2 regions of the Rhizobium sp. SVR5-2C genome follow, and region 2 is predicted to be linked to the other one. Evidence: predicted binding sites of a transcription regulator. Region 2 holds the regulator's gene; the other holds the start of a gene.
What was found. The regulator PhoB, encoded in region 2, activates phosphate uptake and scavenging genes when phosphate is short. The targets are predictions, from matches to a motif close to TGTCATNNANCTGTCAT.

Region 1: the regulator PhoB is predicted to act here: its motif matches at 4,346-4,362, upstream of ACPYOI_RS33985 (esterase-like activity of phytase family protein).

What each region holds. Positions count from the first base shown of each region.
Region 1 is NZ_JBNDHT010000220.1:143-6,445, forward strand. It holds tRNA gene ACPYOI_RS33970 (tRNA-Asp) at 1-57, opposite strand, end outside; gene ACPYOI_RS33975 ((R)-mandelonitrile lyase) at 287-688, opposite strand; gene ACPYOI_RS33980 (aldo/keto reductase) at 929-1,915, shown strand; gene ACPYOI_RS33985 (esterase-like activity of phytase family protein) at 2,095-4,305, opposite strand; gene hupB (DNA-binding protein HupB) at 4,504-4,779, opposite strand; partial or broken gene lon (endopeptidase La) at 4,984-6,303, opposite strand, start outside.
Region 2 is NZ_JBNDHT010000033.1:4,175-21,779, forward strand. It holds gene ACPYOI_RS12045 (glycosyltransferase) at 249-1,154, shown strand; gene ACPYOI_RS12050 (GtrA family protein) at 1,207-2,103, shown strand; gene ACPYOI_RS12055 (hypothetical protein) at 2,100-3,008, shown strand; gene ACPYOI_RS12060 (2'-deoxycytidine 5'-triphosphate deaminase) at 3,038-4,132, opposite strand; SAM riboswitch at 4,206-4,284, shown strand; gene ACPYOI_RS12065 (O-succinylhomoserine sulfhydrylase) at 4,331-5,515, shown strand; gene apaG (Co2+/Mg2+ efflux protein ApaG) at 5,733-6,125, shown strand; gene ACPYOI_RS12075 (Hsp33 family molecular chaperone) at 6,126-7,121, opposite strand; gene argF (ornithine carbamoyltransferase) at 7,216-8,133, opposite strand; gene ACPYOI_RS12085 (acetylornithine transaminase) at 8,175-9,374, opposite strand; gene ACPYOI_RS12090 (GcrA family cell cycle regulator) at 9,791-10,324, shown strand; gene phoB (phosphate regulon transcriptional regulator PhoB) at 10,391-11,074, opposite strand; gene phoU (phosphate signaling complex protein PhoU) at 11,109-11,822, opposite strand; gene pstB (phosphate ABC transporter ATP-binding protein PstB) at 11,865-12,680, opposite strand; gene pstA (phosphate ABC transporter permease PstA) at 12,696-14,015, opposite strand; gene pstC (phosphate ABC transporter permease subunit PstC) at 14,012-15,493, opposite strand; gene ACPYOI_RS12120 (substrate-binding domain-containing protein) at 15,656-16,690, opposite strand; gene phoR (phosphate regulon sensor histidine kinase PhoR) at 16,883-17,605, opposite strand, start outside.

The sequences.
Region 1 (6,303 bases), on a different contig from region 2:
GAACCCGCGACCTCCGGCGTGACAGGCCGGCACTCTAACCGACTGAGCTACACCCGCACTTCATTTCAAGTCATCCGGAGCTTTCGCATCCTTTTCGAAACGGGCTGGCCGCTTCGATGAGCGGCTAACTAAGGGGTTCGCCTTTTAGTGTCAAGCAGGTTTGGAGACAAAACCATGACAGTCCGGAAATTGTTTTCAAAGCAAAGCCTAGAGCCCAGCGAGAGCGGCGGGCAGCGAGGCTCAGGCCGCCGGTCGTCCGCTGCATTTTACTGACGCTGGCAGCCGGTTAGGCCCGTCCGGCGTATTGCTCGTCGCTGACCTGCTCCATCCAGTCCGCAACGCTGCCGTTGAGTGATTCTTGGACCGCGATATGCGTCATCGCCGTTTCCGGGCTAGCGCCATGCCAATGTTTTTCACCGGGCGCGAACCAGACGGTGTCGCCCGGGCGAATCTCCTGAATTTCTCCTCCCCAGCTCTGAACGAGTCCCTTGCCCGACGTAACGATAAGCGTCTGCCCCAAGGGATGCGTGTGCCACGCGGTGCGTGCTCCCGGCTCGAACGTGACATGGGCGGCCCTCACCCGCGCCGGGTCCGGTGTTTCGATCAACGGATCCAGCCGCACGGCGCCGACAAAATAGTCGGAGGAACCTTTTGCCGAAGGCCGGGAACCGGCTGCCTTGATTTCCATGATGAGTCTCTCTTCGTTGATTGATCCGCTTCTGCAGAAGCTAGGTTATCGGTGACCTCATTTGAAGTGCAGCAGGGACGCGTTGCGCTCCGGTTTGCCATTGCCGCCCCTTAACAGGTCCACCGGACGGCGTTCTCGAAGAAGTAAGCCGCCGCCCTATTTTCCGGCGTGCGCGCTTGTCGGGTCGGTGTCCGGCTGATAGTCGCCGTGCGAGCTTTTTATTACGAATGGAGGATTCCCATGAAACAGCATTCTTTCGGCCGTATGCCGTTTTCGGTAAGCAATGTCGGCTTCGGCGCGTGGCAGATCGGCGGTTCCTGGGGCGATGTCAGCGAGGCTGATGGACGGGCGGCACTCAATGCCGCGCTCGACGCCGGCATGACCTTCATCGATACAGCCGACGTTTACGGTGACGGCCGATCGGAAAAGATCGTCGCCGAGGTCCTGAAGAGCCGTGGCGGCGTGCGCCCGATGGTGGCCACAAAGGCCGGGCGCCGGCTCAATCCACATGTCGCCGACGGCTACACCAAGGCCAACCTCGAAGGCTTCATCGAGCGCAGCCTGAAAAATCTGCAGGTCGATAGTCTCGATCTCGTGCAGCTTCATTGCCCGCCGACCGAAGTGCTTTACCGGCCGGAGGTGTTCGAGGGACTGAACGAACTGCAGAAGGCCGGCAAGATCAAGGGCTACGGCGTCAGCGTCTCGACGGTCGAGGAGGGATTGAAAGCAATCGAATTTCCGGGCGTTGAAAGCATCCAGATCATCTACAACATATTCCGCCAGCGTCCGGACCATCTGTTCTTCCCCGAAGCTCGTCAGAGGAACGTCGCCGTGATCGCGCGCGTGCCGCTCGCAAGCGGTCTGCTTTCCGGCAAGATCACCCGCGACACCAACTTCGCAAGCGACGACCATCGCAACTACAACCGCCATGGCGAAGCCTTCGATGTCGGCGAGACCTTCGCGGGCGTGCCGTTCGAAGTTGGCTTGCAGGCTGTCGAGGAGGTGCGCAAACTCGTGCCGCAGGGCGCCACCATGGCGGCCTTCGCGCTCCGGTGGATCCTCATGAATGATGCGGTCACCGTGGTTATCCCGGGCGCGCGCAACGCCGAACAGGCGAAAGCCAATGCGGCGGCTGCCAGCCTCGCGCCGTTGTCTCATGATGTGATGGAGGCCACCCGCGAAATCTACGAGCGGCTGGTTGCGCCGCATGTCCACCAGCGCTGGTAAACTGAACTGAAGACGGCTGACCGCGCCCACTCCGTCATGCTCGGCCCTGTGCCGAGCATCTAACTCCTCGCGGCCAGCAGATCCTCGGCACAAGGCCGAGGATGACGGAAATCGGGCCCGCAACAAAGCAAAGGCCGGGCTTTCGCCCGGCCTTCTTATTTCGTCCGGTCGATGACGGCTCAGTTCGTCGCGGTCAGGGTGACCGGGAAGAACAGCGTCTCTCCGGAAGAATCGCTGACGCCATCGTTGTCGGTGACGGCATAGGCCTTGCCTGACGCGTCGAAGGTGAAGCCTTCGAGCTTGTCGAGCACGTAACCGTTGGTCGCGGTCTTCAGCTCGTTGAGGAAGTCGTGGGCTTCGGTCTTCTTGACGACCGGCAGGTCGCCACCGAGCTTGGCGGGCTTCAGGTCGGATATGGCGACCTTGTAGAGCTTCTTCAGCTTGGCTGCATCGCCGACGAGGTTATCGCGCTCGATGACGTAGACGCTGTCGCCATGGGCGGAGATTTCCGACAGGCCGACCCAGCCGTTCTCGGACTTGTCGAGCGGATAGCGCACGGCGCCCCATTCCTTGCTCTTCGGATTGTAGGAGACGAGCTTGACGAAGCCCTTCTCGTCATCCTTCCACTCGCGCTGAACTGCCATCCACAGCGTTGCATCGTCGCCGGAACCGATGATCGTGACACCTTCGAAACCGTAGCGGATCTCATTGTCCGTCAGTTCCTTCGGCAGCGCGACCTCTGCCTTGATCTCACCCTTCGGGTTGACGTGGTAGAGCGCATGCGGCAGCAGCTTCTCGGTGTTGCCTTCCGAAGCGAGCCAGAACCAGCCCTTGTCATCGACCGCGACACCTTCGATGTCGAGCTTCTGGGCAGCCGCGCCATCGCGCTTGACGACGAGCGCATCGGTGATGACGGCCGGCTTCTGTGTCGCGTCGATCGTGTAGATCATCGGCTGCATGCCGAGAACGCTGTCAGAGACGGCGAAGAGCTGGCCAGCTTTTTCCGGAACGGCAGCAAGGCCCGAAAGCGCTGCAAAGCCGATCGGATTGCCGTCCTTCTCCGCGGTGACGATCTGCGGATAGGCCTTCTCGCCTTCGGCACGCTCATAGATCATGACGTGCGAGCGCGGGCCGCCATCTTCGCCGAGATCGGTTTCGTTGGCAGTGGCGAAGAGGTTGCGCTGCGGGATGGCGATCGCACCTTCGGGACCAATGCCCGACGGCAGAAGCTGAACGAGCTGCGGCTCAGCGCCGGTGTCCTTGTAAACGCCGACGACCGAAGCGCGTTCGGCGAGAAGGAAGAAGTACTGGTCGCCCCCGAACTTCGCGAGCTCCAGGCCCTCCGGCTCGACGCCCTTGGCCGAGGAGCGGCCTTCCGGATAGTGGCCGGTGGTGGCAACGGCGCGCTCGAAGGAGGAGCCCGATTCGTAGAGGACCTTGCCGGTCTTGTCGAAGATGGTGAAGCCCCGCGAGCCGCCTTTATAATCGCCTTCATTGGCGACGACGAGACGGTTGTCGTCCAGCCACTTTACGGCGTCGGGCTCGCGAAGCACGCCCTTCAGTTCGCCGGTGAACTTCAGCGCGCCGTCCTTCTTCGTGTCGATACCGGAAAGGTCCGTGCTGCCGGCAGAGAAATGCGTCTTCACCGTGCCGGTCTTGCCGTCGATGATGACGATCTCGTTGTTTTCCTGCAGCGTGAGCGCAATCTCGTCCTGGCTGTTGAACGAGACGAATTCCGGCTCCGGATCTTCCGGGGCAACGCCGGCAAGGCCGGTCAGGGTCACATGCTTGATCGTGCCGCAATCGACGGTGCCGCTCTTGACCTGGAAGATCACGAGGTCGCCGGCCGGCATCTGCGGGATCTTGCCGTCGTCGACGTCTTCGTCACGCTCGTTTTCGATGGCGATGGTGCCGAGCGTCTTGTCCTTGTTCAGAGCAATCGAATCCGGCTGGCCGCCGAGATCGCAGGTGTTTTCGATCTTCTTGGTCGCAACATCGACGATCGCCAGGCGGCCCGACGGCTTCCGCTTGCTCTCGCCGGTGTTGACGGCGACGAGCGCCTTGCCTGCGGTTGAGGTGACGGAGGTCGGCTCGCCGTCCATCATCAGGGCGCCGAGCGCCTTCGGCGCCTTGGCGTCGGTGATGTCGATGAAGCCGATCGCGCCGAGCGGGCTGTCGCTGTAGATCAACGTGTTGCCGTCATCAGTTGCGGTGATGATCTCGGCGGAGGTCGCCGACAGCTTGTCCTTGTCGGACGGCAGGTTCGAGGCGACCGGGAAGGACGCAATGCGATTGAAAACAGGCTCTGCAGCCGCCGGAAATGCAACGGATGCGAGGAGCACGGCAGCCAGCGCTGCCTTGCGCGATAGAATAGTCATGAAAACCCCCATGTATCGAATATTCGAAACCTGGGCTTTCTGCGGGACCGCTGTGACAGGCAGATGACAACCGCGCGTTTTCCACTCGTCTGCGCCGCCATTCAGACGCGAGTTCTCGCGATCGCCCCAACGCAAGAAGGGCCCGGCTTGCGCCGAACCCTTCGAAACCTGGACTGCCGGTCTCGTTACCCGGCGGCCAAGCAAATCTGATTAGCCGTTGACGGCGTCCTTCAGGCCCTTGCCAGGCGTGAACTTCGGCACATTGCGAGCCGGAATATCGACTTCGGCGCCGGTGGACGGGTTGCGGCCCTTGGTGGCAGCGCGATGAGAAACGGTGAAGCTGCCGAAACCGGCGAGACGAATGTCGCCCTTGTTCTTCAGTTCAGCCTGGACAACGTCGAAAACAGCGTCGACCGCGGAAGCAGCGTCAGCCTTGGTGAGGCCAGCCTTTTCGGCAACTGCGGACACGAGTTCATTCTTGTTCATGTTTCCACCCCTTTCAATGGTTCGAAACGACTCAATCTGTAAGCCAGGCACAGAATAAGTTTCATCAGGCCCGCCGCAACCCAAAAGCCCTGCAAATCAAGGAAAAGCAAGCACCTCCATGACGTTTTCACAAAAAAGGCTGGCGTTTTGCGCCAGCCTTTTCCCAGTTTTGCAGCAATTAGACGTCAATGTGGCAGATCGCCCTCAGTGAGCGATGGTTGTACCTGTGTCTTCGACGCCGTCGACCGTTGCGATGACCGGCGTTTCAACCGTTCCATCCCATTCGATCGGCTCCGGTCTGCGGACCAATGCATGCTTGATCACCTCACCCATGCGGGATACCGGAATGATCTCCATGTTGTTCTTCACGTTGTCCGGAATCTCGGCCAAATCCTTGGCGTTCTCTTCCGGAATGAGCACCTTCTTGATGCCACCGCGAAGCGCTGCAAGCAGCTTTTCCTTGAGACCACCGATCGGCAGGACGCGCCCGCGAAGGGTGATTTCACCGGTCATGGCCACATCCTTGGAAACCGGGATGCCGGTCATGATCGAGACGATCGCAGTTGCCATCGCGACACCAGCCGACGGACCGTCCTTCGGCGTCGCGCCTTCCGGCAGGTGCACGTGGATGTCGCTCTTGTCGAAGCGCGGAGGCTCGATGCCGAAATCGACGGCACGCGAGCGGACATAGGAGGCCGCCGCCGAGATCGATTCCTTCATGACGTCCTTCAAGTTGCCGGTGACGGTCATGCGACCCTTGCCCGGCATGATCACGCCCTCGATCGTCAACAGTTCGCCGCCGACTTCCGTCCAGGCGAGACCGGTAACGACACCGACCTGATCCTCGCGCTCGGCTTCGCCGTGGCGGAAGCGCGGAACGCCCAGATAGTCGTCGATGTTCTCGGCCGTCACGTGGACAGACTTCGTCTTGCCCTTGATGATCTCGGTGACCGCCTTGCGGGCGAGCTTCATCAATTCGCGTTCGAAGTTGCGAACGCCGGCTTCGCGGGTGTACTGCTGGCTGATCGCCATCAGGGCATCGTCGCTGACCGAGAATTCGCTCGGCTGCAGCGCATGTTCCTTGATGGCCTTCGGCAGCAGGTGCCGCTTGGCGATCTCGCGCTTTTCGTCCTCGGTGTAGCCGGCGATACGGATGACTTCCATGCGGTCCATCAGTGGGGCCGGAATGTTCAGCGTATTCGCCGTCGTGATGAACATCACGTCCGACAGGTCGTATTCGACCTCCAGGTAGTGATCCATGAAGGTCGAGTTCTGAGCCGGATCCAGCACCTCGAGCAGAGCCGAAGACGGGTCGCCACGGAAGTCCTGGCCCATTTTGTCGATCTCGTCGAGCAGGAAGAGCGGATTGGACTTCTTCGCCTTCTTCATCGACTGGATGACCTTGCCGGGCATCGAGCCGATGTAGGTGCGGCGGTGACCGCGGATTTCGGCCTCGTCACGGACGCCACCAAGCGCCATGCGGACATACTCGCGGCCGGTCGCCTTGGCGATCGACTGTGCGAG
Region 2 (17,605 bases):
CTAGAAACTTCATTAGTTTTTAGAGTCGACAGTCCCAAGTCAGCATGTTACGTTTTCCGCACTTCTACATTAGGATCAGCTACGCTGATCGGCGTAATTCGTGCACTATATTGACGTAGACACGAATTCTTTCTGCGCTGGGGGGGCGCAATCACGCCATGATGCGAACAGACGCGACCGAGCCAGATATTTCCAACCAGTGGGGTGCACGACGAAGCCATGACGCACTGCGGCGGACGCGCTCTAGCGTGGACTTCGCTATCCTTATTCCCTGCTACAATGAGGCAAAGGCCGTCAGTAAGGTAGTGAATGATTTCAAAAGAGCCTGCCCGACCGCCCGGATCTATGTTTACGACAACAACTCGACGGACGAGACATGCTTACGAGCACGAGAGGCCGGTGCAATCGTCCGTGCGGAACCGCAGCAGGGCAAGGGTAACGTCGTAAGGCGCATGTTTGCAGACGTCGACGCGGACGTATTCATTCTCGTGGACGGTGATGGCACCTATGATGCCTCAACGGCGCCAATTCTGATTGACAAGCTGATCTCGGAGAATCTCGACTTCGTAAACGGGGCGCGGCTCTCGACCGACGAACAGGCCTATCGCCCAGGGCACCGGTTCGGGAATTATCTGCTGACGGCCATCGTCCGCAATATTTTCGGACGTCAGTTCCGTGACATGCTTTCAGGCTATAAGGTGCTGTCTCGTCGCTTCGTGAAATCCTTTCCGGCCACGTCGAGGGGCTTCGAGATCGAGACTGAGATTGCAGTGCACGCGCTTGAACTGAGAGTGCCCTGCGCCGAGATCGCGACGAATTACAATGCGCGCATGGAAGGTTCGCAAAGCAAGTTGCGGACTTATCGCGACGGCTTCAAGATTCTGCTTCTCATCGCGCGCCTGATCAAGGATGAACGCCCGTTTCAATTCTTCGGCCTGTCGGGCTTTCTGCTCGTCTTGGCCGCTCTCTGGTTGAGCATCCCAATATGGGAGGTCTTCCTCGAGACCGGTACGGTACCGAGGTTACCAACGGCGGTGCTCTGCGTTGGCCTGGTTCTTTCCGGGACCCTCAGCTTTCTCATCGGGCTGATCCTGGAGATGGTGTCGCGTACGCGACTTGAGATGAAACGGCTCTGCTATCTTCAGTCGCACTGAGCGAGGCGACTGGGCCAAACGTCTCCAGCTGCAAGAAATCAGGAGGTGTCGGATGCTGTCGGGATACGCTGTCGTGGGTGCCATCGGATTTCTTGTTGACGCCGGCGTTCTGCACTTCTTGCTCGCAACCACCGGGATGGGCCCGGTTGGTGCGCGCCTGGTGTCCTTTCCGATCGCGCTGGCGGTTACGTTTTTTCTCAACAGGCAGCTTGTCTTTGCAGGTTCGCGGCATTCGCTTGCGATTGCCATCCCGGCTTATGTCGGCGTCCAAGGCGTCGGCTACCTCGTCAATATGGCGATCTATAGTGTATTGGTTTTTTCGGCACCTTGGCCGCTGAGCCATCCCCTTGTCGCGCTCGCCGTCGCATCGGGCATGGCCCTTTTCGTCAATTACATCGGCGCAAGAAGAATCGTGTTCGCGCCGGGTGAGACTCGAGCCTGGCCGGGTTCCGAGTTGCTCCAAACATGCTGGACAATCTTGCGGCCGGACGCCGTCCGCTTGGGCGCCATCGTTCTGACGCTGCCGCTGCTCATTTTCTCGGCCTATTTCCTCGTGTCCTACCTCAGTATCGGTCGCGACGTCGAGACGGCGCGGCGGCATATTCTGGCGGCCTACGAGTCCGGAGACCTTGTGCCGGGGAGTTGGAGAGATCGCGGCAACATGGTCATCGGCGAGCATCAGTACAACGACTGCTTGATCCTGCTGATGGCAATCGACCAGCGGCTCGAAAACCGCTGGCAGCTGGCGGTGTCTCCGAGTGCGCCGTTCGCTGAGGGGCAGCAGCCCTGCGATGCGTTGCAGACATTCGCTCAAACCAATCAGACAGAGATCGGGGTTCAACCCTATCATCGCTATTTGCACGCGCAAACGGTGCTCATGCGCTACATCCTGCCTCTGGCGGAGATCGCGACGATCCGATGGGGTTATCGAGCATTCTGTCGCTGTTGATCATTGCCGTGGCTGCTTTCGCAATGTTCCGGCTGATCCGGGGAGATGATGTTTTCCTCGGTTTGCTCTTTGTTTCGATCGGATTTGGATTCGCGCGCTGGTTCGGGTTTGAATCGTTTTCGCAGTCCTTGGGCCACGCGCCTGCAGATGCTGTCGCAGTTCTCTTTGCATTGTACTTATGCGTCGCGTCGCGTCGCCAACTCTCCCGCGTGCACTTGGTGACGGCATCGGCGCTCTTCGGCTGTTTTACGATACTGACGGAGTTCCTGACAGGTGGCCTGCCGCTAGGGCTTGCGATGATCGTGGGGATTACCCCCTTCGTCTTGAGGAGTTCGGCAAATCGCATGGAGACTGCTGTTTCGGTGGCAACGGCTGCGACGGCTTTTGTTATCGCGGCCGGGCTGTGTCTGGTGATCAAGCTCGCGCTTGCGACCCTGGTTTTCGGCCCAGACGTGATCACGGATTTTGCAAGCTCACTTGAACACCGGACAGCGGGAGACCCGGACCCAGTGAAGTGGTTGAGAAAGGTTATAGGCGGGTTGAGCACGCCGGTCGGCGGTCTTCACTATTTCATGGCCGGCTTCGGCCTGTTACTGGCCGTCGCGGGCGGCATTTGGGGATGGCAGAAAATCCAGTCGCTCTCGTCGAGCGAAGCCTTTCGAACGAAAGCGACACTCCTGGCCGGATCCAATCTCGTGCTGTTGGCGTGGCTGATAGTTTTCTGGCAGCACACGATCCAGCATGCCTGGTTCATGGACCGAATTTTCGTCTGGACTTATTGCTCGGGGTTCGCGCTGTTCGCCTTCGGCGTGGTCATGAGCCGTTCGCCCCGTGGGAAGCCCGGCATCCCTGTTCATCGTCACGAAAACGGGCTTAGTCGGAGCGACAAGACCCGCAACGGGTAGGTGAACCTTCCAACAGCGCTATCAAGCGCTCAGATGCGGAAGTGCTTCGAGAGCTTCAGGCCCTGCGCCTGATAATTCGATCCCAGCCCGGAACCATAGAGGCTTTCGGGTTTTTCCAGCATGTGCTCGTAAACCAGCCGGCCGACGATCTGGCCGTCTTCCAGGATGAAGGGCACTTCGTGGCTGCGCACCTCGAGAACCGCGCGGCTGCCCCTTCCGCCGGCCGGCGCATGGCCGAAGCCCGGATCGAAGAAGCCGGCATAATGCACGCGGAATTCCCCAACGAGCGGATCGAAGGGCGTCATCTCGGCTGCATAGTGGGGCGGAACATGCACTGCCTCGCGCGAGACGAGGATGTAAAATTCGTCCGGATCGAGGATCAGTTCATTGCGGCCCCGGCTATAGAGCGGCTCCCAGAAATCGAAGATATCGTGCTCGCCTTTCTTGTCGACATCGACGACTGCCGTGTGATGCTTGCCGCGATAACCGATCAGACCGTCCTTGTCGCCTGCCAGGTCAATCGACAGCGCGATACCGCCGCCGGAAACGTTGGGTTTGGCGCTCGCAACAAGCGTTTCTGCATCGTGCAGGGCCTGCAGTTCCGGCTCTCCCAAAACGGACTGGCCAACCCGGAAGCGTATTTGCGAGAGGCGCGAGCCGCGGCGCACGACGACAGGGAACGTACGCGGGCTGATTTCCAGGTAGAGCGGCCCCGAATAACCGGCAGGGATCTTGTCGAATTCCTGCGCGTAGTCGGTAATGACGCGGGTGAAGATATCCAGGCGGCCGGTCGAGCTCTTCGGGTTCGCCGAGGCCGACATTTCAGCCGGAAGGTCAAGGCGTTCCATGAGGGGCACGATATAGACGCACCCGGTTTCAAGAACGGCACCTTCGGAAAGGTCGATGACATGCAGGCTCAGCCGGTCCAGCTTGTCGGAAACGAGGTGGGACGGACCGGGCATGAAGCTTGCGCGGACGCGGAAGGCTTTGCTGCCCAACCGGAGATCCAAGCTGGCGGGTTGAATCTGGTCAAGATCGAGCTCGCGCTCACTCGTGAGGCGCCCGGTCTCAAACAGGGCGGCAATTGCGCGGTCGGCCAAGATTCCAGTTTCGCGAGCCATCATGCTCCATCCATAGTTCGTGGCCGACAAAACCAAATACAGGGAATTGACGCAAGAAGCTAACGGCAGTATTGCAGCTTTATCCCGTGGTGATTTGGCCGGTCGGCTTGCAGCCACGTTAAACAAGTGGCTAAAAGGACCGGGTATGAAACCGGTCTGCTTTTGCGGCCGGTTTTTTTGTTGTTTGAAAGTGGTGATGGCATGAGCAAGACCTGGCGCCCGGCAACCCAACTCGTTCACGGCGGAACGCTGCGCTCGCAATATGGCGAGATGTCGGAGGCAATCTATCTGACGCAGGGCTTCGTCTACGACACGTCGGAGGCGGCAGAAGCGCGCTTCAAGGGCGAGACCGAGGGCTTTATCTATGCCCGCTACGGGAGCCCGACTAACGACATGTTCGAGAAGCGCATGTGCGCGCTGGAAGGCGCGGAAGATGCCCGCGCCACGGCCTCCGGCATGGCTGCCGTCACCGCCGCAATCCTCTGCCAGCTGAAGGCCGGCGATCATATCGTAGCTGCCCGTGCGCTCTTCGGCTCCTGCCGCTGGGTCGTTGAGACGCTGGCGCCGAAATACGGCATCGAATGCACGCTGGTGGATGGCCGCCATCTCGAGAACTGGGAAAAGGCGATCACCAAGAAGACCAAGGTCTTCTTCCTGGAAAGCCCGACCAACCCGACGCTCGAAATCGTCGATATCGCCGGCGTTGCAAAGCTCGCAAACCAGATCGGCGCGAAAGTGGTCGTGGACAACGTCTTCGCGACGCCGCTCTTCCAGAAGCCGCTGGAGCTCGGCGCGCATATCGTCGTCTATTCGGCCACCAAACATATCGACGGTCAGGGCCGTTGCCTCGGCGGCGTCGTCCTTTCCGATAAGGAGTGGATCAACGAGAACCTGCACGACTACTTCCGCCACACCGGCCCGGCAATGTCGCCGTTCAACGCCTGGACGCTGCTGAAGGGCATCGAGACCCTGCCGCTGCGCGTTGCACAGCAGACGAAGAATGCGTCGAAGATCGCCGATTTCCTGGCGGAGCAGAAGCAGGTGGCGCGCGTCATCTATCCGGGCCGCAAGGACCATCCGCAAGCCGATATCATCGCCAAGCAGATGTCTGGCGGCTCGACGCTGGTGTGCTTCGAGCTGAAGGGCGGCAAGGAGGCGGCTTTCGCCCTGCAGAATGCGCTCGACGTCGTGACGATCTCCAACAATCTCGGCGATACGCGCAGCCTGATCACGCACCCGGCGACGACCACACACAAGAACCTTTCGGAGGAGGCCCGCGCCGAGCTCGGCATTTCGGCCGGCACCGTGCGCCTGTCGGCAGGCATCGAAGATACGGACGACCTGATCGAAGATTTCGCTCAGGCTCTTTCCAAGGTTAAATCCTGACCTGCCTTGGGGACGGCCGGGCCTTGCCGGTCCGGCCGGATGCCTTACCTAGGACATCCACGAAGCCACGCTCCGGTGCGGGAGCGCACTCTGAACAACAGGATTAGTGCCCGAAAGAGATGCAATCATCGTGCTTTGAGCATGATCCCAATCATTTCGTGACGGGTCGAGCCCGTGTATAAGATACCGGTAACATATCCTGGCTATGGTGTAAGGCATGTATCGCGCCAACACACGAGATATAGAAGTCGTCGTCGAACCCTTTTATCTGGAGGAGCAATCCGACCCGGACGACGATCGCTATGTGTGGGGTTACCGGATCGTAATCAGCAACAATTCGGACCTGACCGTCAGACTCATCAACCGTTACTGGAACATCACCGACCAAAACGGCGTGGTGGATGAGGTGACCGGTCCAGGCGTCGTCGGTGAGCAACCCCGGCTGGAACCTGGCGACACCTACGAATACTCGTCCGGCTGTCCACTGGATACGCCATCGGGCCTTATGTTCGGGCACTACCAGATGGAAACCGACGCAGGCGAGTTTTTCGACGTAGAAATACCCGCCTTCTCGCTGGATTCTCCCGGTCTGCTCAGGGTACTGAACTGATCACTCGGCAGCCGTTGCGACTTCTTCAACCTCAAAACGATAGGTCTTGGAGCAGAATTCGCAGGTGACGGCAATCTCGCCGTTTTCCTGGCTGGCATCGATCTCGTCCGCCGAGAAACCCTTCAGCACATTCTTGATCTTGTCGCGCGAACAGCTGCACCGGTCGAAGACTTCCCGGGCGCCGAAAACGCGCACGCCACGCTCGTGGAAGAGACGATAGAGCAGCCGTTCCGTACCGACATGCGGGTCGGTCAGTTCATCGGCGTCGATAGTATCGACCAGCGAACGGGCTTCAGTCCAGGCGTCGTCTTCCCTGTGAGTGTGAGCGCCGTCGTCTCCGTCGCCGCCGTGGAGGTCGGCGTGACGCATCCGCTCAGGTGCTTCCGGCAGGAACTGCGCCACGAGCCCCCCTGCCCGCCAGCGATGGCGCGGCATGCCCGCCTCGTCGCGATCGAACAGTTCGGCAGCAGCCAGACGGACACGCGTCGGGATCTGTTCCGACTGACGGAAATAGGTGCCGGCGATATCCTCCAGCGAGGTACCGTTGAGCGGCACGATGCCCTGATACGGCTGGGTGAATTTGCCCTGATCGATCGTGAAGGCGAGCACGCCTTTACCGAGCAACTGTTCCGGCTCGGTCTCGCCTGCGGCGACTGCCTTTTCGAGCAAAGCCTGATCGAAGCGAGCATAGGCGCGAACATCCTCCGGCGTCGAGAAGTCGGCGACGAGGAGATCGACCGGGCCATCGCCCTTCGTCTGCACCGTGAATTTGCCCTCAAACTTAAGGGACGTGCCGAGGAGCACCGTCAGCGCGATGACTTCGGCCAGAAGCCGGGCGACGGGAGCGGGATATTCGTGGCGCTCAAGGATCGCATCCAGCATGGGGCCGAGTTGCACGGCGCGGCCGCGCACGTCGAGGCCCTCTACCTGAAACGGAACAACGTGATCATCGCCGGCGAAGTCGAAATCGCCGAGAGCGCTTGCAGTATCGGACATGGTCTTACTCCTAGTCGTCAGAGCGGCAGACTAGAAAGCCTTTCCGCTCGCGCAGCCACGAGGCCATGAGGCCAAGCACAGCGCGTAGTATGGTTCAGATCGCGCCCAGGCACCATGCAAGAATCGACTTCTGCGCATGAAGGCGGTTTTCCGCTTCATCGAAGACGACGGATTGCGGACCGTCGATCACCTCGTTCGTCACTTCCTCACCGCGATGGGCGGGCAGGCAATGCATGAACAATGCATCCTTGCCGGCCTTCGCCATCAAAGCCTGATTGACCTGATAAGGCTGGAAGACGTTGTGACCACGGGCCCGATGTTCCTGATTCATGGAAACCCAGGTATCGGTCACCACGCAATCGGCTCCCTCGACCGCGCGGTCGGCGTCATGACCGAGCACGATCTGGGCACCCTCGTTGCGGGCCCAGTTTAGATAGTGATCCTTTGGCTCGGAACCAAGAGGCACGGCCATGTTCATCCGGTAGCCGAAGCGGGCGGCACCTTCGACCAAGGAATGCAGGACATTGTTGCCGTCGCCGGTCCAGGCAACCGTCTTGCCCTTGATGGGGCCGCGATGCTCCTCGAATGTCATGACATCGGCCATGACCTGGCAGGGATGGGTATCGTCCGTCAGCGCATTGATGACGGGGACCGTCGCATGTTCGGCAAGCTCCAGCATGCGGCTGTGCTCCGTCGTGCGGATCATGATCGCGTCGACATAACGCGAAAGCACTTTGGCCGTATCGCCGATCGTCTCGGCGCGGCCGAGCTGCATTTCGGTGCCGGAGAGGAAAAGCGTCTCGCCGCCGAGCTGGCGCATGCCGACATCAAAGGATACGCGGGTGCGGGTGGAAGGCTTTTCGAAGATCATCGCCAGCATCTTGCCGGCAAGCGGCCTGTCGCCCTTTCCGGCCTTGAAAGCCTGCTTACGCGCGATCGCGTCGTTCATGATGACCCTGAGATCGGATGCGGTTACCGCCGAGAGATCGAGAAAGTGTTTGGGGGAAGCCATTTCGTTCTTACCTGTCTGCTCCGCAAGGAGCGTCCGTCCATTCAAGCCGTCTTCTTGGTCTTCTGCGCGCGAATGCTTTCTGCAGCACGCTCGAGGCGAGAAAGCCCTTCGCGAGCCTCCTCCGCCGTGACGACGAGTGGCGGAAGCAGGCGGATAACGTTGTCGCCCGCCGGAACCCCAAGCAGACGAGCGGCGCGAATAGCCTGCAGCAGTTCGGATGATGGAACCGCTGCCTTGACCCCAAGCAACAGGCCCTCGCCGCGCACATCCTCAATCACGTCCGGATAGCGATCCTTGAGCGAGGCAAGGCCCTGGCGGAAGACGAGCGCCACCTCACGCACGTGCTCAAGGAAGCCCTCGGCAAGAATGACGTCGAGCACTGCGCTGCCGACCGCCATCGCAAGCGGATTGCCGCCGTAGGTGGAGCCGTGGGTGCCGACCTTCATGCCGGAGGCTGCCTCCGCCGTCGCAAGGCAGGCGCCAAGCGGGAAGCCGCCGCCGATACCCTTTGCGACCGCCATGATGTCCGGTGTGACGCCGGACCATTCGTAGGCAAACAGCTTGCCCGTACGGCCGACACCGGTCTGAACCTCGTCCAGGATCAGCAGCAGGCCCTTCTCGTCGCAAATCTGGCGCAGCGCCCTCATGAACTCGTTGGTCGCCGGGCGGATGCCGCCTTCGCCCTGTACCGGCTCGATGAGGATGCCGGCGGTCGCGTCCGTGATGGCGGCTCGGACTGCCTCGATATCGCCAAAGGGAACCTGGTCGAAGCCCGGCGACTTCGGGCCAAAACCCTCCAGATACTTCTCCTGGCCGCCAGCAGCGATCGTCGCCAGCGTGCGGCCATGGAAGGCACCTTCAAAGGTAATGATATGGAAGCGCTCGGGATGGCCCTTGGAATACTGATATCGGCGCGCCGTTTTGATCGCGCATTCGAGCGCCTCTGCCCCTGAATTGGTGAAGAACACCTTATCGGCGAAAGTGACGTCCGTCAGCCGCTTTGCAAGCGCTTCCTGCCCGGGAATTTCATAGATGTTCGATAGGTGCCAGACCTTGTCGGCCTGCGCCTTCAAAGCCTGGACGACGTGCGGATTGCTGTGGCCGACCGACGTCACGGCAACGCCTGCCCCAAAGTCCAGATAACGTTCGCCGCTTTCGGTTATCAGCCAGACGCCCTCACCTCGCTCGAACCGCAGAGGGGCACGAGAATAGGTGTCATATAGCGGCGCGGCTTCAGCCATGGCGCGGTCTCCTGTCGAGGTTGGGGCAACCGGACTCCGGCTAAAAACCGGGTCCAAAAAATTAAAAATGCCGCCTTTCGGCGGCGAGTGACACTATTTACTTTTCGCACTGCAATGTCAACAAACTGCGAGTTTACCGCGTGCTGCAACATAAAGCCAAAGGAACTTATTTTATTAACAGCTAATGTTGCAGAAATGACTCGCACGGCCAGCAAGTTGGGGAAAACTTGAAATTCGATTCATCCGGATTCCCGCGACTCTTGTCACGGAGTCAGCCTCACACTAGGTTAAAACTCAATTACTAGACTGCATGCGGCGGAACTAGTCACCAAAATTAGTCAAGCGTTTCCTGCTTCGGACACATCCGAGGCAATGGTGAGGGATTCTGCCTTCACAACGCTAATCGGAGACAGGGCATGAACTGGACAGACGAGCGTGTCGAAAAACTCAAGAAGCTTTGGTCCGAAGGGCTGAGCGCGAGCCAGATCGCCGCACAGCTCGGCGGCGTGAGCAGAAACGCAGTCATCGGCAAGGTCCACAGGCTTAGCCTTCCCGGCCGCGCCAAAGCCGGCGGCACTGCGACGACGGTGCGCGCGCCGAAGCGCAATACCTCGGCTCCCCGCGCGCCGAACTATGCCTCGCGGATTGCAACCCGCACGGTCACGCGCCAGTTGGGCGCGACGATGCTCAAGGAAGAGATCGAAGTCGACCTGATGGCGGAAATGGAATATCGTCCGGCCGCGAACGTGGTCGTACCGATTTCCCGCCGTCTTGGCCTGACCGAGCTTACTGAACGCACCTGCAAGTGGCCGGTCGGCGATCCGCTGAAGGATGATTTCCATTTCTGCGGCTGCGAAAGCAACGACTCTTCTCCCTATTGCAGCTACCATCAACGCCTGGCTTATCAGCCGGTCAACGAGCGCCGCCGGGCAGCCGCCCGCGCAAACTAAGCCGGATAAGAGACAAAAAATAACGGGCCTCGCGGCCCGTTTTTTATTTCCTCATGGGAGCGGCAATCAGGCTTCCATCGAATATCCAGCGCCGCGGACCGTGCGGATGACATCCTGCATGTTGGAGAAGTTCAGCGCCTTGCGCAGGCGACCGACATGGACATCGACCGTGCGCTCGTCGACGTAGATGTCGTGGCCCCAGACGCCGTCCAGAAGCTGGGAGCGCGAGAAAACGCGGCCGGGCGACGACATCAGGAACTCCAACAGGCGGAATTCGGTCGGGCCGAGCCGGACTTCGCGGCTCTTGCGATGAACACGATGGGTCTCGCGGTCGAGCTCTATGTCACCGCATTTCAGGACCGTGGAGAGGACCTCGGGCTTGGCGCGGCGCAGCATCGCCTTGACGCGGGCAACGAGTTCAGGTGTCGAGAACGGCTTGACGACATAGTCGTCAGCTCCGGTCGAAAGACCGCGCACGCGCTCGCTCTCCTCGCCGCGGGCTGTCAGCATGATGATCGGCAGACGCTCGGTCTCCGGCCGCATCCGAAGGCGGCGGCAGAGCTCTATGCCGGACACGCCCGGCAGCATCCAATCCAGGATCAGAATGTCCGGCGTCCGTTCCTGAAGGCGTATCTCGGCCTCGTCACCACGCAGGATGGTATCAACTTCAAAACCTTCGGCTTCAAGATTATAGCGAAGGAGCACGCTGAGTGCCTCTTCGTCTTCAACGACTGCAACTCTCGGGATCATTCGATTACTGTCTCCTGGGGGCCGGATTCGGAGGTTATTCCGTTACCGCGCCGACGGTGTTGGCGGTATCGTCCTTCGGACGCTCGCCTTCCGGCTGGGCACCGGTCGCCATGTAATAAATGGTTTCGGCAATATTGGTGGCGTGGTCACCGATGCGTTCGATATTCTTCGCGCAGAAGAGAAGATGCGTGCAACTGGTGATGTTGCGCGGATCCTCCATCATGTATGTCAAAAGCTCGCGAAACAGCGAAGTGTACATCGCATCGATTTCTTCATCGCGCTCGCGGATCGACTTGGCCTTGTCGGCCGCTCGGCTCGTGTAGACGTCGAGCACTTCCTTGAGCTGGACGAGCGCCAGTTCGGAAAGGTGCTCCAGGCCGCGCGCGAGCTTTCGCGGAACGCCGGCGCTCTGAACGGCGATGACACGCTTGGCAGTGTTCTTGCCGAGATCGCCGACGCGCTCGAGATCAGCCGCGATGCGAATCGAGCCCATGATTTCGCGAAGGTCGGAAGCCATCGGCTGCCGGCGTGCAATCGTGACCACCGCCTTTTCGCCGATCTCGCGCTCGGCATGGTCGAGGATCACGTCGTCCGAGATGACCTTCTGCGCCAAGGCGGTATCGCTATTCACCAGCGCTCGGACAGCGTCCGATACCATCTGTTCGGCAAGTCCGCCCATCTCCGAGATGCGGCGGGACAGGAATTTGAGATCGTCGTCGTACGCAGAAAAAATATGTGTCGATGCCATGGGGAACGTCCTTGATTGTCTCTACATTTCTGACGCCAAAGATCAGCCGAAGCGGCCCATGATGTAGTCCTGGGTGCGCTGATCGTCCGGATTGGTGAACATCTTGTCGGTATCATTCTCCTCGACGAGATTGCCGAGGTGAAACATAGCGGTTCGCTGCGAAACACGGGCAGCCTGCTGCATGGAGTGCGTCACGATGACGATCGTGAAATTCTCGCGCAGCTCATGGATCAGCTCTTCGACCTTCGCGGTGGCGATCGGATCGAGCGCCGAGCACGGCTCGTCCATCAGAATGACTTCGGGGCTGACGGCAACGGCGCGGGCAATGCAGAGGCGCTGCTGCTGGCCGCCGGACAGCCCGGTGCCGGTTTCGTGCAGGCGATCCTTGACTTCGTTCCAAAGGCCGGCGCGCTGCAGGCTGTGTTCAACGATCTGGTCCAGATCGGCCTTCGACTTCGCAAGACCATGGATGCGCGGACCGTAGGCGACGTTCTCATAGATCGACTTCGGGAAAGGGTTCGGCTTCTGGAAGACCATGCCGACGCGAGCACGAAGTTCGACGACGTCGATATCCGGATCGTAGATATCGTCGCCGTCGAGAGTGATTTTGCCGGTAACGCGGCAGTTGTCGATCGTATCATTCATACGGTTGAGACTGCGCAAGAAGGTGGACTTCCCGCAGCCGGACGGGCCGATGAGTGCGGTAACGGTGTTTTCGCGGATGTTCAGCTTCACGTCGAAAAGCGCACGCTTGTCGCCATAGTAAACCGAGACGTCCTGGCCGATCATCTTGTACGGGATCGTATTCATTCGTTTGTCCAGAGCCTTCTCAACTGCTGCTTCGGTTAACATGTTCATGAATATGTACTCCGTTTACCAGCGACGCTCAAAGCGACGGCGCAAGAGAATGGCTCCAAAGTTCATGACAATCAGGAACAGGAGCAAGACGATGATGGCACCAGAGGTGCGTTCGACGAAGGCGCGTTCTGCTTCGTTGGCCCACATATAGACCTGCACCGGCAGCGCCGTGGACGGATCGAGCGGGGTGGCCGGCGCACTTGCAACGAAGGCGACCATGCCGATCAGGAGAAGCGGCGCCGTTTCGCCAAGCGCGTGCGCCAGGCCGATGATCGTGCCGGTCAGGATGCCGGGCATCGCCAGCGGCAGGACGTGGTGGAACACCATCTGCATCTTCGAGGCGCCGAGGCCAAGAGCAGCCGCGCGGATCGACGGCGGCACGGCGCGCAGCGCGGCACGGGTGGCGATGATGATCGTCGGCAAGGTCATCAGCGACAGCACCAGGCCGCCAACCAGCGAAGCCGAACGCGGCAGGCCGGCGAAATTGATGAAGACGGAGAGGCCGAGCAGCCCATAAACGATCGACGGCACGGCCGCGAGGTTATTGATGTTCACCTCGATCAGATCCGTCACCTTGTTCTTGGTGGCGAATTCCTCAAGGTAGATCGAGGCGGCAACGCCGATCGGCAGCGAAAGAACCAGAACGATCAACATCAGGTAGAGCGAGCCGACCAGAGCCACGCCGAGGCCGGCAGCTTCCGGGCGGCTGGAATTGCCGTTGGTGAAAAGGCCGGTATTGAACTTCTTGAAAAGCGCACCGCTTGCCTTCAGTTCGTTCATCCAGCCGACTTGCTTGTCGTTCACCTTGCGGTTTTTCTCATCAACAGAGAGATCGATCTGCCCCTTGTTGGCGCTATCGACATTGGCATCAGCCAGAACCGTGACGTTGACGGTCTTGCCAATGAGCGACGGATCGGCGACGACCGTGTCGCGCAGTTGGATCGGCGCGCCCTTGGAAAGCATGGCCGTCGCGTCACGGACGTCCGGACGGCTGGAAGGGTTGAGCTTCAGCTGCTTGACAATCGCATCGCGCAGCAGCGCCCCGTAGTTTGCCGCGATCAGCACTGACGGATCGGTAGCGCGCTTGTTGCTCGGATCGATGGTCTTCTCGGTAAATTCGACCGGCAGCGTGATCGCCGTCTGCTGGAAGGCCGTGTAGCCGTTGCGAACAACCGTCGACAGCAGGATCGCCAGGAAAATCAGACCGAAGGAGATCGCGGCAATACCATAGGCCCTAAAACGGCGCTCCGCGGCATAGCGGCGCTTGATGCCTATATCGCGGCGCTCGGGTGCTTTCGAAATTGTGCCCGCAGCAGGGGAAAGAACATTCGTCATTCGTACTGCTCCCGGTATTTGCGCACGATGTAGAGGGCGTAGATGTTCAGGCAAAGCGTGATGAAGAAGAGCGTGATGCCAAGCGCGAAGGCGACCAGCGTTTGCGGCGAGGTGAATTCAAGATCGCCCGTCAACTGATTAACGATCTTGACGGTGACCGTGGTCATCGGCTCGAAGGGATTGATCTGCATGCGCGCGGCGACACCTGCCGCCAGCACGACGATCATGGTCTCGCCGATGGCCCGCGAGGCCGTCATCAGCAGTGCGCCAACAATCCCCGGAAGGGCTGCCGGAAGCACGACCTTCTTGATCGTTTCGGAGTGTGTGGCGCCAAGTCCGAGCGAGCCATCACGCAGCGCACGCGGTACGGCGGTGATGATGTCATCCGAAAGCGAGGAAACGTAGGGGATCAGCATGATACCCATGACGATGCCGGCGGTCAGAACGCTTTGCGCCTGAATGAAATTGGCATAGTCGCCGGTCAAAAGCCCGTTCACCTGCGAGGACAAGTCGCGCAGGAAGGGGCCGACAGTCACAAGCGCAAAGAAGCCATAGACAATCGTGGGAATGCCGGCGAGGACCTCAAGAAGAGGCTTGGCGAGCGAACGCACCTTCGACGACGCGTACTCAGCCATATAGATGGCCGCGAAAAGACCGACCGGAACCGCCACAAGCATGGCGACGAAGCCGATGTAAAGCGTGCCGAGCAGCAGCGGGATGAGACCGAACTGGCCGAAAGAAGAGCTGCCCGCACCGGCAAAACGCGGATCCCAGACCGTACCGAAGAAGAAATCGGCCGCCGGCACCACAGCGAAGAAGCGGATCGCCTCCGACAGCATCGAAAGAACAATGCCGATCGTGGTCAGGATTGCGATGGACGACGCAACGAGCAGTCCCCAGAGCATGACACGCTCAACACGGTTACGAGCCCGGAAGCGCAATGCGATCCCACGAAGCGCATAGAAAGCGCCACCAATGCCAAGCAAAAAGATGGCCCCAGTCATGATCATGCGGCTGTCCGCAGACTGAGCGTTCAACAATTTCGCCGCATCGATCATGAAGGGCTGCGGCTCGCCGGCAAGCGGAACACCCTTCTCGCTGAGCTTTGCCTGAACAGCTGCGGGCTCGGAACCGAGTGCGCTGATTTCATCCGGCGTCAGCAAGTTCATGCCTCGGGCGATGGTCGCGACCATGCTGAAGCTCAGGTCCTGCTCGGCAGCCGTCTTGGCCTTCACATCATCAGGGAACGCATCGCGGACACGCGACTCGATGATGCCGGGGCTAACGGCAAGCCACATGCAGAGAAGAAGAAGAGCGGGGAGCGTCGCGTAGATGGCTGCATAAGCACCGTAATAGCCCGGCCGCGAATGCAATGCGGACAGCTTGCCGCCGGCAAGCCCCATGGCGCGGCTGCGTGCGGCCATGTAGGCCAGCGCGCCAAGCACCACGAGACACAAGAGTATAATGGATGTGCTCATTCGTTAGTCCCCAGGCCCACAGCCCCTAAGCGCGGACAGGAAAGTCCCGCGCGGCTCCCATCATGGAGAAACTTTAAAACTTTGCCACCAACTGGACAAAGATCACTAGCATTCAAAGAAAAATGCCGGCGCGAGCCCCCAGGCATCGCGCCGGCACCGTTATTACATGGTCTTTTCAGCTTCGACGTTCTTGCGGATTTCGTCGCGCTCGGCATCCGGCGCTGCGACAAGACCGTATTCGACGAGCGGGCTGTCGGGGCCGATCATCTGCTCAGAAACGAAGAAGTTGACGTATTCCTTCAGGCCCGGAACGGCGCCGAGATGTGCCTTCTTGACGTAGAAGAACAGCGGGCGGGAAACCGGATAGGTGCCGTTGGAAATGGTTTCCGTCGACGGAACGATGCCGCTCATGGTCGCGACCTTGAGCTTGTCGGCATTGTTTTCGTAGAAGGAGAGGCCGAATACGCCAACGCCCGTCTTGTTGGCAGCGATGCGTGCCAGCGTTTCCGGATAGTCGCCGTCGATGTCAACAGCAGCGCCGTCCTTGCGAACTGCGACGCAAGCCTTTGCCTGAGCAGCCTTGTCGGTGATTTCCTTGGCGATGACGTCCTGAGCGCCTGCAGCCTTGCAGCCGGCAGCGAGAACGTTCAGTTCGAAGACTTCGCGGGTGCCGTGCTTTTCGCCCGGGATATAGGCAGCGATATCAACAGCCGGAAGCTTCGGGTTGACTTCGGACCACTTCTTGTAAGGGTTGGCAACGAGCTTGCCGTCAACGACGACCTGCGCTGCGAGAGCCTTGTAGATGTCTTCCGGAACATAAGCGACGTCCGGGTTGGATGAGTCGGTTGCGAAGACGATACCGTCGTAGCCGATCTTGACTTCCTGGATATCGGTTACGCCAGCAGCCTTGCAGGCTTCCATCTCATTCTTGTTGATCGGACGCGAAGCGTTTGCGATGTCGATCGTGTCTTCACCAACGCCCTTGCAGAATTCCTTGAGGCCTGCACCCGTGCCGCCGGATTCAACGACCGGCGTCTTGAAGTTTGTGAAGGCCTCGCCGAAGGACTCGGCAACGATCTTCGCGTAAGGCAGAACGGTGGACGAACCAGCGATCTGAACCTGGTCACGAGCGGCGGCTGCGCCTGCGAAGGCGACGGTGGCAGCGAGCGCTGCGACGGTTAGCTTAAGAGTGTTCATCAAAAATCTCCCGGCATGTAGAACTTGTGTGAGCAGGCCCCCCAGGACCCGCATTGCCTTTCATCGGCAGGCTCTCTTTACTGCCTGATGCACCGCCCTTTTATGTCATTTCGATGAAACATTTATGACAACATAAATTACTGAAACTAAATAATAAATTTCGTCGAAACGTTCACACGACCCGGCTTTGTGTCAGAACCTTACGGTGAAGTCCGTTCCCCTGCCGACCTGGGACTTGACGATCAGCCGTGCCCGGTGCCGCGTGAGGATATGTTTGACGATCGCAAGGCCAAGTCCGGTGCCCTTTTTGGAACGGCTGTCCTCGATACTGACGCGATAGAAGCGCTCCGTGAGGCGCGGCACATGCTCGGCAGGAATGCCCGGTCCCTTATCAGCAACGCTGACTTCGACCGGCTCGCCGGGAGCATTGGTGATCCGCACATCGACCACCTTGCCTTCCTGACCGTACTTGCACGCATTCTCCATCAGATTCTCGAAAACCTGAACCAACTCATCGCGGTCCCCGAGAACCTCTGCTTTGCCTTCCGGCAGGTGCAGATTGATCTCGACTCCGACGTCCCTGGCGAGGGGCAGGAGCGCATCCCTGACATGACCGAGCAGCGGCACAAGATCGATCTTTTCGTCCGGCGCGATATGCGACTTCAGCTCGAGACGGGAAAGCGAGAGGAGATCGTCGACAAGGCGGCTCATGCGCGTCGTCTGATCGAACATGATGCCAAGGAAGCGCTCCTGCGCTTTCGGATCGTTCTTAGCCGGACCCTGGATGGTCTCAATGAAGCCGCGCAGCGACGCAAGCGGGGTTCGAAGTTCGTGGCTGGCGTTGGCCACGAAATCCGACCGCATTCGATCGATGCGCCGCACTTCGGAAATGTCGCGAAAGGAAAGCATGAAAAA